One region of the Mesorhizobium sp. 131-2-1 genome, then DNA from elsewhere that is predicted to be linked to it. Evidence: riboswitches for the same ligand, from Rfam matches in the RefSeq annotation. Region 1 holds a riboswitch; each other region holds the start of a gene.
The links. A riboswitch is a leader RNA that binds a small molecule or an ion and turns the genes downstream of it on or off. The one in region 1 is predicted to bind cobalamin.
Positions count from the first base shown of each region.

Region 1 (3,726 bases):
AGACCCTCCAATAAGCCTCGTAGGTTGTGCAATGGCATCGGACAAAGTGCTCGACATGATCCATGGCGCATTGATTGCGCATGGAATCGATGCAGTGCGTAGAGATCAGGACGTTTTGCTACAGTCGGGGCAACTTCGGTTTGAGGCTGAGGTGTTCGAGACGGGAGCTGGCCGGCTGGTCCTCGAAATCTACATTTTTTCTCCACTGCTTGATGTTCAGCCAGTCATTGAATCCTTTGCTGGCTTCGGTGACACGCGCGAACAAGAATTAAATCAGGCGTTTGAAAAATTTCTCCGCGGCGTTTTCCACGTGGCCATCGAGGGGCTGGCTGATCATGTCTGCGACAACATGCAGGCAGAAGTAGAGGTTTGGCAGAAAAGCAGTCCCGATTGGAAGATATGGCAAAAAAATGCTCGCTGGAAAATCTATGGCGGACCGGTCATTTCCCAGGCCACCACCGAGCTATGTTCGCTGAACCGGAGTTATCCAACATTCTATGCCAAACTGGAAAAGCTGTTCACGGCCTCCGTTTCGCCCGGCAGTCATTTTGTACGCACTTTTTTTGCAGCTTTAAAGGGCGAGCTTATTTGTGCCGAGGTCCTTCTGGACAATAAGGTTTGGCAAGAAGGACAGGATCTAGCCCTCAGCCATGACTGGGACCATGGCGATGGTTATCAAGCAGTCAGGCAAGTTATTCTGGCTCTGCCGATTGGCGGCACATGACAGCCTCTGGCCGACATCGCGGTGTCGTAGCCGCGCGTTGACACCGCTGCCCCCAAAAGCCTAAATCCACAACAGACGGTCCCCTGCCCGCAACGGCTGGGGCCAAGAGGGAATGCGGTGCGGGATCGACGATCCCAATTCCGCGGCTGTCCCCGCAACTGTAAGCGACGAGCCTCGGCCGAAAACCACTGGGATGTTCCCGGGAAGGCGGCAACCAAGGCGATGACCCGCGAGCCAGGAGACCTGCCGTCTGAGACAAAAGAATCCGATCGCCTGGCGGGTTTTCCGGGCAAGGAGCCTGATTTGGAGCGCGACAGCAGTTTTTCGGCTGATAGAGCGGACGCATTGTCCGGCCATGACGACGATCTGGCCGGCGTCACCGTCATTGTCTGCTCGTACTGTCGCGACGAAACCGGCTCCGATGCCCATCCCCGCGCCGGCGCGCTGCTTGCCGAAGACACGCGCCGCGCTGCAGCGGATGAAAACATCCGCATCCGTACCATCGAATGCCTTGGCAATTGCAAGCGCCGCCTGAGCGCCGCGATCCTTCGCGACGGCTGCTGGAGCTACGTTTTTGGCGACCTCACTGCCAGCAGCGGCGCCGATCTTGTTGCTGGCGCCAAACTCTTCGCCACCTCGACCGACGGCCTCATCCCCTGGCGCGGCCGCCCCGATTCGCTGAAACGCGGCCTCGTCGCCCGCATCCCTCCCCTCGACCTCCTTAAGGACTGACCATGACCGCTTCCGTTTCCCGCGTCCCCTGCACCGTCGTCACCGGCTTCCTCGGCGCCGGCAAGACGACGCTGGTCCGCCATCTCCTGGAGAACGCCGGCGGCAAGCGTATCGCGATCATTGTCAACGAGTTTGGCGACATCGGCATTGACGGGGAGATCCTCAAGGGCTGCGGCATTGACACCTGTCCGGAGGAGAACATCGTCGAACTGGCCAATGGCTGCATCTGCTGCACCGTGGCCGACGATTTCGTGCCCGCGCTCGACCAGATCCTGTCGCTGACGCCGAAAGTCGACCACATCCTGATCGAAACCTCCGGCCTCGCTCTGCCCAAGCCGCTGGTCCAGGCCTTCCAGTGGCCGACAGTGAAAAGCCGCGTCACCGTCGATGGCGTGATCGCCGTGGTCGATGGCCCGGCATTGGCCGAAGGCCGCGTCGCCAACGACATGGACGCCTTGCAGGCGCAGCGTGCCGCCGACGCGACGCTCGACCATGACGATCCGGTCGAGGAGGTCTTCGAGGACCAGATCGCCTGCGCCGACCTGATCATCCTGTCGAAGAGCGACCTGATGGACGCCGCCGGCTCAGCCCGCGCCAACGCCATCGTCAACGAACACTCCGCCCGCGCCGTGAAGATCGTGCCGACGTCTCACGGCAAGGTCGATCCCTCCATACTGCTGGGGCTCGGTCTCGCCGTCGAGGACGACATCGAGAACCGCAAATCCCATCATGACGGTGCATTCGACCACGAGCATGACGACTTCGACACGTTCATTGTCGACATTCCCTCGATCGCCAATCCGGACGAGTTGGCAAAGCGCGTCGCCACCGCCGCGGAAGAAGAGAATGTGTTGCGTGTGAAAGGCTTCGTCGAGGTCGGCGGCAAGCCGATGCGGCTCCTGCTGCAGGCGGTCGGTCCGCGCGTCAATCATTACTACGACCGCGCCTGGACGGCGGACGACGACCGCCGCTCGCGCCTCGTCGTCATCGGCCTCAAGGGCCTGAACCGCCCGGCGATCGAGCGTATCCTCGCCGGCTGAGGCAAACCCGAACCGCCATGCACATCCTCACCACCACATCCGCCTCGCTCGACGATCTCGCCGAGCCTGTCGATCTCAGGCAGACGCCTGCGGATGTCGTGGCGCTGTCCTTCACCGACAGCGACCTCTCGGGACTGGCAACAGCGTGGAAGGCCGACTCCGAGCGATTGCCCGCGATGCGGCTTGCCGCCTTGCGCGACCTGCGCCACCCCATGTCGGTCGACCTCTGGATCGACAGCGTCGCCCGCCATGCCAGGGTGATCCTGGTCCGCATCCTCGGCGGCTATGACTGGTGGCGCTATGGCTGCGACCAGCTCACCGCGGTTGCGCGCGAACGCGGCATCAAGCTGGCGCTACTGCCCGGCGAGAGCCATGACGAGGATCTGCGCCTGATCGAGGGCTCGACCCTGCCACGCGCCGAGTTGGACAGCCTGCTCGGCTATTTCCGCGAAGGCGGGCCGACCAATATGGCGGCGCTGGTGAAGAGGCTGGCGCGGCTGGCGGGGTCGGATACGGCGGTGGCCGAGCCGGTCAGCGTGCCGAAGGCGGGGTACTACGAACCTGGACACGGTGTGGTCTCCCTTCCCTTCGTCGGGAAGGAAGAAGAAGCAGTCATCCCCATCCTGTTCTACCGTTCGATGCTGCTGGCCGCCGATGTCGCGCCGATCGATGCGCTTGTCGAGGCGCTCAGGCAGCGCGGAATGGCGCCGGCCCCGATCTTCGTCTCCAGCCTCAAGGACCCGGCGTCCCTCGCCTTTGTGGAGAATGCGCTTGCATCGCTGAAACCGGCAGCGATCGTCACCGCCACCGCCTTCGCCTCCGGCGCCGAACCGGGCGCCGAAACGCTCTTCGACCGAGCCGGCGTGCCGGTGTTCCAAGTCATCGTCGCAACGACAAGGCGCGAGGTGTGGGAGAAGAACCAGCGCGGCCTGGCGCCGGCCGATCTTGCGATGCATGTCGTCCTGCCCGAGTTCGACGGCCGCATTCTGGCCGGCGCGATCTCGTTCAAGGGCGAGATTGAGACCGATCCGGCGCTGGCCTTTCGCGCCTTTGCAAACCGGCCGGAGGCGGACCGGGTGGCGCAAGTCGCCACACGCATCGAGGCATTCATCCGCCTGCAGCGGACGGCAAGAGCGGATCGAAAGCTGGCCATCCTGATCCCCGACTATCCGAGCGCCCCTGGCCGCACCGGCTACGCCGTTGGTCTCGATGTGCCGTCCAGCGTGCTCG
Region 1 covers NZ_AP023247.1:2,881,912-2,885,637, reverse strand. The annotation lists gene JG743_RS13870 (DUF6348 family protein) at 32-724, shown strand; cobalamin riboswitch at 784-989, shown strand; gene JG743_RS13865 (DUF1636 family protein) at 1,028-1,456, shown strand; gene cobW (cobalamin biosynthesis protein CobW) at 1,459-2,496, shown strand; gene JG743_RS13855 (cobaltochelatase subunit CobN) at 2,514-3,726, shown strand, end outside.

Region 2 (3,726 bases), 2.5 Mb from region 1:
ATGTCGAGGTCAAGCGCGGTGCGACGCTGCGGCTGACCGCGGACGCTGGCGACCTGCACATCTTCGATGCCGACGGCCACTCCTTCACGCTGCACATGGCGGCAGCCAAGGCGGCCTGAACGTCACGTTGGACAAAACAAGAGCGGCGGGCACTGCCCGCCGCTCTTGGTATTCAGCCGAGCCCGTTGCCGGTGGACCGGCATGGGCGGCTCCGTTCGGCCGTTAGCGGCCGAACAGGTTTCGGTCGCTGCCCTGAGGGGCTGACTTCTCGACGTCGCCCGACGAGTTCAGCAGCTTGTAGACCGGCGAGCTGGTGTCGCGCGTCGAAGACGTCTGGGTGGTGTCGACGCCGGTGGCGACCGGCCGCTGGTTGATGTCGGTCCCGCCAACATTGTCATTGCGGGCATAAGCGCTGCCGGCGGCAATCAAAAGAGCGGCGGCAGTAAGAGCAATCTTCTTCATTTTTGGTACTCCTGAATTTGTATCGGAGCGGCGGGCTTGTCCGCCGCGTCTATCTTCGGTTGGCCACAACCCGGACCAGAGGTCCGGGAGCGCGGTCCGCGTCGGCTTAGTTGTTGCCGAAGAGGTTGCGGTCGCTGCCCTGGTTGGCGGGCTTCTCGGCGGCCGGCTGCGAGTGCTTGATCGAAGCGGTGTACGAGCTGTCGACCGCGGTGGCCGGCTGGTTGGCGCCGTCCGAACCGTAATGGTCGCTGCCGGCTGCAAAGGCGCCGCCCGAAATGGCCAGAAGGGCCGCGGTGGCAAGAACGATCTTCTTCATTTTAGTGCTCCTGAATTCCTGACGATCCCGAGCGGCGGGCCCTTGCCCACCGCGGTCAGGGATCGGCTGTTAGTTGTTGCCGAACAGGTTGCGGTCAGCGCCCTGGGCAGGCGTCTGGGCAGCCGGTTCCGACTTCTTGATCGAGGCCGTGTACGAGCTGTCGACAGAAGCGGCGGTCTGGTTGGCACCGTTCGAGCCGTAGTGGTCGCTGCCACCGGCAAAGGCGCTGCCGGAAATGGCCAGAAGGGCGGCGGCAGTAAGAACAATCTTTTTCATTTTTGGTACTCCAGTATTTTTTCCGTCCGTCTAGCGGCGTGTCTTGGGAGGAAATCGCGTCGTTCGGACAGCCCCGATGTGGGAGAGCCCATACCCGCTTTCCAATCACGAAGTTGTTGCGCCTGGCCCATGACTCTGCATCTTGAAATTGTGCCAAGGCCTCCTACACGTGAGCTTTTATGGAACAATATCCGTAGCTTAGGCGAATGGGCCATCGCGCCAATTGACGATTTGGAAGATCTGCGTTCACAGCGTCTTGCACGCATTGTCAACAGAAACGAACCGTTCGGTTCGATTTTAGAATCTCCTAATAGTCACTTTTCGATACTGGTAACCAGTTCAGAGCCGGCTGGAGGTCGATACGAGGGCGTTTCCAGTGCGCGATTCGGATTGCCCCGAGCACGGAAATTCGGTGCGCTGGAGTGCCGCGAAGCCGAAAGCCGTGTCGCGCCCGCATCGATGCGATGTCGTTTTCGTACCGACGGTTCGCCGGCCGTCGTGATTAGATCAGGTCATCTCAGGTGCCGCCCCGTGACGACGGGACGGAGAATTGGGAAGCCGGTCGAATTCCGGCGCTGCCCCCGCAACGGTGGTGGAGTTCAAGTCGCGACGGGAGACCACTGGGCCATCTAGCCTGGGAAGGTGCCGCGACCGCCCGTCAGGGCACTCCAAAGCCCGGAAACCAGCCCGAGATTCTTTGACTCGACTGATCGCGGTGGGCGGTCAAGAGGCGGATGGCGCGTGCCCGGCCCTGCCGGCGGCCGCCGTTCCTCTCCATCACCACCAGTTCAGTCCTTGATGCGACCGACGCGAGGGACAGGACATGGATGCGCGCAACGACATGCTGAGGCACCTGCACAACCGCAGGCCGGGCTTTTCGCTCGAACAGCCTTTCTACACCGACCCGGATTACTTCAAGCTCGACATGGAGTTGATCTGGTACCGCGACTGGCTGTTCATCGGCCACGATTGCGAATTGCCGAAGCCGGGCAGCTACATCACCGCGCAGGTCGGCGATTATCCGGTGGTCCTTGTCCGCGACCAGCAGGGCAGGGTCAATGCCTTCCACAATTCCTGCCGCCATCGCGGCAGCCGCGTCTGCAACGCCGAGAAGGGCACGGCGGCGAAGCTCGTCTGCCCCTACCATCAATGGACCTACGAGCTCGACGGCAGGCTGCTGTTCGCCCGCCAGATGGCGGACGGTTTCGACAAGAGCCAGTTCGGCCTGAAGCCGGTCGCCTGCGAAAGCGTCGGCGGCTACATCTTCATCTGCCTGGCGAAGGAGCCGGCCGATTTCGCGCCGATGCGCGCCATGATCGAACCCTATCTCCTGCCGCACAGGTTGAGCGAGGCGAAAGTCGCCTTCGAATCGACCATTGTCGAGAAGGGCAACTGGAAGCTGGTCTGGGAGAACAACCGCGAGTGCTACCACTGCGCCGGCAATCATCCGGAGCTCTGCAAGACCTTCCCTGAAGCCCCGACCGTGACGGGCGTGCAGGGCGCCGACAGCGATCCCGAGATGCTGGCGCACTGGGCGAAATGCGAGGCGGCCGGCCTGCCGAGCAAGTTCCGCATCGACCCCGCCGGGCAATACCGCGCCACCCGCGCCCCGCTGCTGCGCGATGCCATCAGCTACACGATGAACGGCAAGCGCGCGGTGAGGAAGAACCTCTCCGACAGTGTCGCCGCGGACCGCATCGGCACGCTGATGCATTACCACTATCCGACGACCTGGAACCATATCCTGATCGATCACGCCGTCACCTTCCGCGTGCTGCCGATCAGCGCCACCGAAACCGCGGTGACGACGAAATGGCTGGTGCACAAGGATGCGGTGGAAGGCGTCGACTACGATCTCGCCGAACTCACCCATGTCTGGACCGAGACCAACGACCAGGATCGCCGCATCGTCGAGGAAAACGCGCACGGCATCCTGTCGCCGGCCTATGAGCCCGGCCCCTATTCGGAGCTGCACGAGGGCGGCGTCATCCAGTTCGTCGAATGGTACGCCGCCTTCATCGGCCCGCGCCTTGCTGAAGGTGGTCGACCGGCGCTGCGCAGCGTCGCCTAGCGCATGGCGCCCAAAAGTGTTCGGCGGTTTTGGGGTAGCGAGATGCGCAAGACAAGAAAGGTAAGGGGATGAACGCGATGACCGATCTCGGCCTCTATCGCCACCTCGACGAGATGGCGCCGTGGAACGATCGGCTGCAGGTGCTGGAGGTGATCGGCGTCAGCGACGAGGCGCCGGACGTCAAGACCTTCACCTTCCGCTCCGACAACCAGACCTGGTTCCGCTACAAGCCGGGCCAGTTCGTGACGCTGGAACTGCCGACCGCCGACGGTCCGCTGATGCGCACCTACACGCTGTCGTCGTCGCCGTCGCGGCCGTTCTCGATCGCGGTGACGGTGAAGGCGCAGGCCGGCAGCATCGGCACGCGCTGGATGTTCGACAATCTCAAGCCCGGCGCCCATGTGAAGGCCTACGGCCCGGCCGGCGATTTCTCGCTGCACAGCCATCCGGCGGCCAAATACCTGTTCATCTCGGCCGGCTCCGGGGTCACGCCGATGATGTCGATGCTGCGCTGGCTGAACGACTGCGCGCCATGGACCGATGTCGGCTTCGTCAACTGCGCGCGCAGGGCGGAAGAGATCATCTTCCGCAAGGAACTGGA
Region 2 covers NZ_AP023247.1:410,795-414,520, reverse strand. The annotation lists gene JG743_RS01910 (ABC transporter ATP-binding protein) at 1-119, shown strand, start outside; gene JG743_RS01905 (DUF680 domain-containing protein) at 223-462, opposite strand; gene JG743_RS01900 (DUF680 domain-containing protein) at 569-778, opposite strand; gene JG743_RS01895 (DUF680 domain-containing protein) at 848-1,054, opposite strand; cobalamin riboswitch at 1,557-1,759, shown strand; gene JG743_RS01890 (aromatic ring-hydroxylating oxygenase subunit alpha) at 1,878-3,125, shown strand; gene JG743_RS01885 (hybrid-cluster NAD(P)-dependent oxidoreductase) at 3,203-3,726, shown strand, end outside.
Region 2: linked by a shared signal. The riboswitch ahead of JG743_RS01890 (aromatic ring-hydroxylating oxygenase subunit alpha) and the one ahead of JG743_RS13865 (DUF1636 family protein) in region 1 are both predicted to bind cobalamin.

Region 3 (3,726 bases), 3.3 Mb from region 1:
AGATGCGCGTAGAGAATCCTCGAGCCCTCGGGGAAGAAGCCTCTTCTAGTCAGATCGATCAGGCCGGACTTTCCCTCGTACACCGGATGGATGATCAAGGCCTCCGTGCGGGCCGCCAGCCGGATCGCGTCATTCGTGGCGTCCGAGGGAACGCCATAGGCGGGATGGGCATAGTCGGAATTGATAACGATTTCGTCCTCGCGCACGGGGCGGCCCAGCCCGACGAGAGCGGCGGTGTCGTCGACGATGCGGCGGACCTGGGCACGGGTCTGAGCGAGCGTGCCCGCGGCATCGATGCCGATCACCCGGTCGGCGCGGCCTTGCGCGGCGAAGTCGAGCCGGTCACAACACACACGATGATGTAGTCGAAAGCAAAGCCAAGCTCGGTTTCCTGCCTGGGCACCTCTTCGGCGAAGCCGACATAGCCCAGCCCGCCGAACTTGTACACCGAGGCGCCGGCCGGGATCGGATAGGGCTTGCCGCCGGCGTCCTTCACCGACTGAATAGCGTCCTCCCAGCTTTTGCGGATGTCGATATCAAAGCCGTCGTCGACAAGCCGGCTGTCCGCGCCCATCAGGCGCGTCAGCAGGATGTTGCCGACCCGGTCGTAGACCGCATCATGGTGCGGCATCCATTTCTCCTGGATCACCACGCACCTCATGCCGATCTTGGCCGCGTCGCCGCGACCAGGCGTGTATGATTCGACTGGACGCCGCCGATAGACACCAGCGTATCGGTGCCGATGCGAAGAGAGTCCGGCACGATGTATTCGAGCTTTCGCAGCTTGTTCCCGCCCATGGCGAAACCGGAATTGCAGTCGTCATGTTTTGCGTAAATCTGCACCTTTCCGCCCAACGCGGCGCTCAGGCGCGGCAGATGTTCGATCGGGGTCGGGCCGAAGGTCAGCGGATATCGTTCGAACTTCTCAAGAAGTGACATCTAAATGGCTCCAGTTCGATATCAGAAAAGTTATAGCGAATTCGCCCACTCCGTCTCCATCAGCCGCTCGGCGGGCGAAGCCAATCATCTCGCACAGGAGATCGGCATCAGATGTTCTCTCCATGAGCGCGCAGGTTAATCATGTCGCCGCGACCGGCGCTGCCTGTGGCGAGACGAGCCAATAAGGACTGCCCGACGCTATCGGGACCGGGACCAGGAGCACAGGGCAAGGCGCATGCTCCTGACCAGAGTCGCAATTCTCCGTCTGACCTTGGTTGCCGTGGGCCATGGCGAAATAGATGTCGAGTGGGACCTCGCCGCCATTCCGTGCGTAGCGGGACGGCAGGGCGCCGACAACGGCGGCGGTGTCGAGTACATGGTCGTAGAGCGAAAAGTCGTTCGACGGGATTTTCGACACACCGCGATCGCGCTGCTCCTCCCAGCTCGCGGCTCGGAGCGCCTTTGCCGTCGCGAGAAGCTCGGCAGCGCAAGACTATCCTGACCAATAGCTTTCAAGCGAGAATTTCAATTCCCGCCTACGACCAATACGCGGCACACCAAGCGTTGCTACAGGAATTTGCTGAGAGAGAGTCATGCGATACCCCGATGGTTGGCGTGGGGGGCAACGAAGGCGCCAGTAGGCCGATACGAACGCCGGGCTGCAGCGGCCACCGAGACACCCCGCCCGTGGACAATAGTTCGCCGTGGCAGGTCTCCTGGCTCGGGGGTCATAGCCTCTACCCGTCTTCCCGAGGCTGTTCGCCTCAGTGACATGAGTGGGGTCGGCTCGCCTCTAATAGTTGCGGGGGCAGCGCCGGCATCGACCGGCTTCCCGCTCCGCTGCGGAGATGGAAAAGCGGGGCGGGTGCTGGGCGGCCCGTTCGGTTGGCTCCAGTGGTCACGACCGGCGTGCTGTTTTCTACGATTGGGGCGACCTGGGCTGGCGGGCAGCCGTCCATAGTCACGATGACGAGACAAGCCAGGCGGTTGCTTTTTTAAGCGGCTCAAGAAGGGTCATCTCTACGCGATGTCTAGGTCTGTGATAGCCTGCGAAGCGCTGGCCGTTTTCGCAGGAATACTGCCTTATAGGACGCGATTGCGCCGTCCATTGCCGCACTTCCAAAATTAACCTAATGGCATCACTCCACCACTCTGGAGTCACGGATGATAGGCGCAACTTACAGGGGCTACACCGCCGGACCTTCCGCAAGATGATGGGAACGGCGCTTGGCTGTCGAAGCCGGAAACACTCGCGGCAATGTATACTGCGACCAGCGAGGAACTGGCAGGTGCAGCCTGTGAACTATGATGTCGACCAATGCGGTTGTAGTTCGCGAGAATCGCGCTTTTGCATGGACGGACTCAACCTTCACGAAACGCGTTCACGCGAGCTTTCATTTTCTGAGGCAATCGTCAGAAACGTGACCTTCCAGTCGAACCGGCGTACCACTCGTCCGCGTGCGCATTTATCCTAAAAAGGTCAAATCTGTATTTGAGCTTCGACCGAATGGAGCCCCTTCACCTGTACGGCCAGACCGCGAGAGCTTCCTCAGGCATCGCAGCGTCTACACCGAGGCAGGGAATTTCAGATCCGGTTGGGGGCACCATCCCGATTCAGCACGGCTGGACCTTATATGAAAGCACTTGGCTTGTGCCAATGTCTGAGGCCACTGGCGCCAGTTGGCGCGGTTTGCGGCAATGCTCTCGCAAGAGCGTCACGGACCTCTTCCGCACCGTCACCTTTCAAATGACACGTTGCCGGAGAGCCAAGGGAAGGAGCTGAAAAGGGGAGAGATGCAGACTGTCTTCGAGAGATTCTTGGAACGGCTTTCCGAAAGCGTCGATGAGGCTGATCTCCGCGGCGCCCTGGCCGATGTCGCCTCTGGACTCGATCTGCTCACTTTCGCCTATTTCTCCTTTTCCCCGCGGTCTGATGGCAAACCCACGCTGATCTCGAATTATCCGGCGCCCTGGACAGCACGTTATCTTGAGAACCGGTATCAGAGTGTTGACCCGGTCATCGTGCGCGCACGCAGTGGCGGATGCCCGTTTCGATGGCGATCCGATCTGAACGGCGAGGAGGCTGCAGGGGCTCAGGTTTTTGAAGAAGCGGCGCAGTTTGGCATCTGCTGCGGCATGACGATCCCGATTATCGACCGCCGAGGGAATTTTGCTGCGATAACCTTTGCCGCAGACAAGCCCGACGCTGTATTTTTTCGCGCCGCAGAACGCCACGAAGAAGGTCTCCGGTATATCGCGACCTGTTTTCATATGTTTGTTCGCCGCAAACTGTCCGCCGATCGAGTGATCGATGGTGTCCTGCTGACGCCGCGCGAATACGAGTGCCTGCAGTGGGCAGTACAAGGCAAGTCCGATTGGGAGATCGGCTGCATCCTCGGGATCACGCAGCGAACGGCCGCCTTTCATCTGGGCAACGCTCGCGGGAAGCTTGGGGTGACGACCACCAAGCAGGCAATTGGCCGCTTGGCCCGTTCGGCTTTTTTCGATTCACTGACAGGTTAGCTTCACGTGCGCGGCGGCGTTGAAGCGAAGCCCGTGGCGCTCAAGTACGTCCTGTGCTTACAGCGAATCGCTTGCCGGCTCGTTTCCGCCGAAAGCGGCTTCGTTTAAGCGTCGTTCTATGGGTCTCGACGGATCGCTCGCCGGACCTTCGCGTCGCGAGATCGTTGAAGTGCTGATCGGAAGGCGCATCCAAGCCGACTGAACGGCTGCATTCGGTGCGCGTCTCCGGCCCTGCGTTCAGGAATGGAGATTGTCGTGAGTTCC
Region 3 covers NZ_AP023247.1:6,364,781-6,368,506, reverse strand. The annotation lists partial or broken gene JG743_RS30665 (1-aminocyclopropane-1-carboxylate deaminase) at 1-939, opposite strand, end outside; partial or broken gene JG743_RS30660 (5-methyltetrahydropteroyltriglutamate--homocysteine S-methyltransferase) at 1,172-1,534, opposite strand; cobalamin riboswitch at 1,650-1,773, opposite strand; gene JG743_RS30655 (LuxR family transcriptional regulator) at 2,734-3,462, shown strand.
Region 3: linked by a shared signal. The riboswitch ahead of JG743_RS30660 (5-methyltetrahydropteroyltriglutamate--homocysteine S-methyltransferase) and the one ahead of JG743_RS13865 (DUF1636 family protein) in region 1 are both predicted to bind cobalamin.

Region 4 (3,726 bases), 3.4 Mb from region 1:
ACATGCTGTTCATGGTGCTCTCTGCGGGCTTCGTGACCACCGCCGGCGTCATCGGAAATGGCGTGCTGGCATTTCTGACGCATCCGCAGCAACTGCACCTGGTGCGCAGCGGCCAAGTTCCGTGGTCACAGGCGATCGAGGAGATCCTGCGCTGGGGCAGCTCAGCGGCCAATCTGCCGTTCCGCTATGCCACCCAGGACGTGGAGATCGACGGATGCATGGTCCGCCGCGGCGATGCCGTCCTGATGGCGTTCCATGCGGCGAACCGGGACGAAAAGGCCTTCGGTCCCGGCGCCGACAGGTTCGATGTCACCCGGCGGCACAACCCACACCTGTCATTCGGCGAGGGGCCGCATTCCTGCCTGGGCGCTGCGCTGGCGCGCCTGGAATTGCGCTGCGCCTTCCCCGCGCTGTTCGGGCGACTGGAGGATCTGGCACTGACCATCGCCGCGGAGGACGTCATCTATATGCCGTCTTACGTCATTCGCTGCCCACAGCGCCTGCCGGTCAGCTTCCGCCCTTCCGTCACTTAGAGAGAGTGCGGCATTCACCCCGGATTCGGTGATTCTCGGTTCGCCGGGGTGGCTGGTCTCGCAACGAGGGGGCGAGCATGACCGGTTACGCACGATCGTAGCGCAGCCTTCAGCAATCGCAGGGTGAAGCTGCTCGCGCAGCAGGTGGAGGCGATCGCCGCGCAGTTGTTCGAGACGCTGGAGGCCCAGCCCCAGCCCGCCGACCTGAGGCGCCACCTCTCCTTTCCGCTACCGGACGTGGTCATCAGCGCGCTGATGGGCGAATGCGCAAGCACGCTGAGCGAAGCCGAGCGGGGAACAACTACCGGGATTCCCGGCGGACCGTGAAGACCTGGCCCGACTTTACGCCCTTGAGCCCGGCGACCTCGATCTGATGGCGTCGCCGATGGGGACAAGAACCTCGCCGAGCCTACACTGATGAGAGGCCGCATCGTATGCGGCTTTGGGCGAAAGAGACCGGTCAGCACAAGGGCATATTCGCATCATCACATAAACATCTCGTTATATGTATTGACAAGGAGCGAAGCGGCTGTGATTGTGCGCATGTCGTGGTTCTCCGCGCGGCACTGCCGTAAGCGGAGCTAAGAGGGAAGCCGGTGGGATGCCGGCGCTGCCCCCGCAACTGTTAGCGGCGAGCCAAGCCCATTGGTGTCACTGAGGCGAACGGCCTCGGGAAGACGGGCAGAGGCTTTGACCCGCGAGCCAGGAGACCTGCCACGACGAACAACGTCCACGGGCGGGGTGTCTCGGAGGTCGCGGTAGCCCGGCTTCGTGCCGCCTGCTCGCGCGTTCCTTGTCCCCACGCCCCAACCATCGGGGTATGGCATGACTGTCTCTCAACAAATTCCTGTGGCAACGCTCGGCGTGCCGCGTATCGGTCGACGGCGGGAACTGAAATTCGCGCTTGAAAGCTACTGGTCCGGAAAATCTCCCGCTGCCGACCTGCTCGCGACGGCGAAGGCGCTACGCGCCGCCAGCTGGAGGGAGCAGCACGATCACGGCGTGTCGAAAATCCCGTCCAACGATTTCTCGCTTTATGACCATGTGCTCGACACCGTCATCATGGTCGGCGCCGTGCCGGCACGATACGTCTGGACTGACGGCGAGGTCCCACTCGATACCTATTTCGCCATGGCGCGCGGCGACCAAGGTCAGGCCGCTGATTGTGGACATGCCGGTGACGAGCATGCGGCCAACGGGCATGGCCTTGCCGCGATGGAAATGACCAAATGGTTCGACACCAACTATCACTACATTGTGCCGGAACTTACGGACGATCAGAGCTTTGCCCTCTCGTCGGCGAAACCGGTCGATCATTTCCTCGAGGCCAAGGCGCTCGGCATCCACACGCGCCCGGTCCTGCTTGGACCGGTTAGCTTTCTCAAGTTGGCGAAGTCACCTGAGGAAGGTTTCAACCCTATCGCGCTCCTGCCACGGCTGCTGCCCGTCTACGAGGAGCTTCTGCGGAGGCTGAAGCTCGCGGGAGCCGATTGGGTGCAGATCGATGAGCCGGCGCTCGTGCTCGATCTGGTCCCCAACGAACGGGATGCGCTCCAATTCGCCTACTGCCGGCTGTCGAAAGCAGCACCCGAGTTGAAGATCATGGTTGCTACCTATTTCGGATCGCTGGGAGACAATCTCGAGACCGCAATTTCTCTGCCCGTGGCGGGACTGCACGTCGATCTCGTGCGCGCTCCAGAGCAGTTGGACACCGTCGGCCGGCTCGCGCGGAAGGAACTTGTGCTCTCGCTCGGGCTGATCGACGGCCGCAACGTTTGGCGCGCGAACCTGCCTGCCATGCTTGACCGCATCAAACCGATCGTCGCCGGTTGGCCGCTGGACCGCGTGGAGATCGCCCCGTCCTGCTCGATGCTGCATGTGCCGATCGACCTGGACATAGAGACGGCACTCGATGCGGATGTGAAATCGTGGCTCGCCTTCGCGGCGCAAAAAACCGACGAGCTGGTCGTGCTCGCCCGTGCCCTGGCTGAAGGCCGGGACGCGGTCGCCGCCGAACTAGAGGCGTCGGCTGAGGCTGCCGCCGCTCGCGCGACATCCGCTAAGGTGCATGATCCGCTCGTCGAAGGTCGGGTCGCCAGCATCAAGGTCGCCATGACGCGCCGGAAGAGCGCATTCGACGTGCGCTCCAAGCTTCAGGGCGACACGTTTGGCTTGCCATCCTTCCCCACCACGACGATCGGCTCCTTCCCGCAAACAGCCGAGGTTCGCAAGGCGCGGGCAGCCCATGCCAAGGGCGAGCTGAGTTACGTCGACTATGAGGCCTTCCTGAAAAAAGAGATAGAAGCCGCCGTTCGCTGGCAAGAAGAGATCGGACTCGACGTGCTGGTCCACGGCGAATTCGAGCGCAACGATATGGTGCAGTATTTCGCTGAGCAGCTCCGCGGCTTTGCCTTCACGCAGCATGGGTGGGTGCAGAGCTATGGCTCGCGCTTTGTGCGACCCCCGATCATCATTGGCGATGTGTCGCGACAAAATCCGATGACACTACACTGGTGGCGATACGCCCAGTCGCTGACGCCAAAGCCGGTGAAGGGCATGCTTACCGGCCCGGTGACGATCCTCAACTGGTCCTTCGTCCGAGACGACCTTCCGCGCTCAGCCGTCTGCCGCCAAGTCGCGCTCGCCATTCGCGATGAAGTGAGCGACCTCGAAAAGGCCGGCGCCAGGATGATCCAGATCGACGAAGCCGCACTGCGCGAGGGCTTGCCGCTGCGCGAGGCCGAGTGGCAGGCCTATCTCGACTGGGCCGTCGAATGCTTCCGGCTGGCTTCAACGGCCGTCGGCGATGCGACCCAGATCCACACCCATATGTGCTACTCCGAGTTCGGCGATATCGTGGACGCGATTGCCGCAATGGATGCCGATGTGATCTCCATTGAAACCTCGCGCTCGCAGATGGAACTGCTCGATACGCTGCGAACCTTCAAGTATCCGAACGAGATCGGTCCTGGCGTCTATGACATTCACTCGCCGAGGGTCCCGGAAGTGGGCGAGATTTCCAACCTCATCATGCTTGCGCGCGAGCGATTGTCGGATGGCCAACTGTGGGTGAATCCCGACTGCGGTCTCAAAACGCGCAGGTGGGAGGAGGTCCGCCCTGCCCTGGTGAATATGGTGGCTGCAGCACGCGCAATTCGGGAAAAAGCGCAGACGGCGTAGGGCTCGGTGACAC
Region 4 covers NZ_AP023247.1:6,345,433-6,349,158, forward strand. The annotation lists gene JG743_RS30555 (cytochrome P450 family protein) at 1-533, shown strand, start outside; partial or broken gene JG743_RS30560 (cytochrome P450) at 541-794, shown strand; cobalamin riboswitch at 1,066-1,266, shown strand; gene metE (5-methyltetrahydropteroyltriglutamate--homocysteine S-methyltransferase) at 1,383-3,713, shown strand.
Region 4: linked by a shared signal. The riboswitch ahead of metE (5-methyltetrahydropteroyltriglutamate--homocysteine S-methyltransferase) and the one ahead of JG743_RS13865 (DUF1636 family protein) in region 1 are both predicted to bind cobalamin.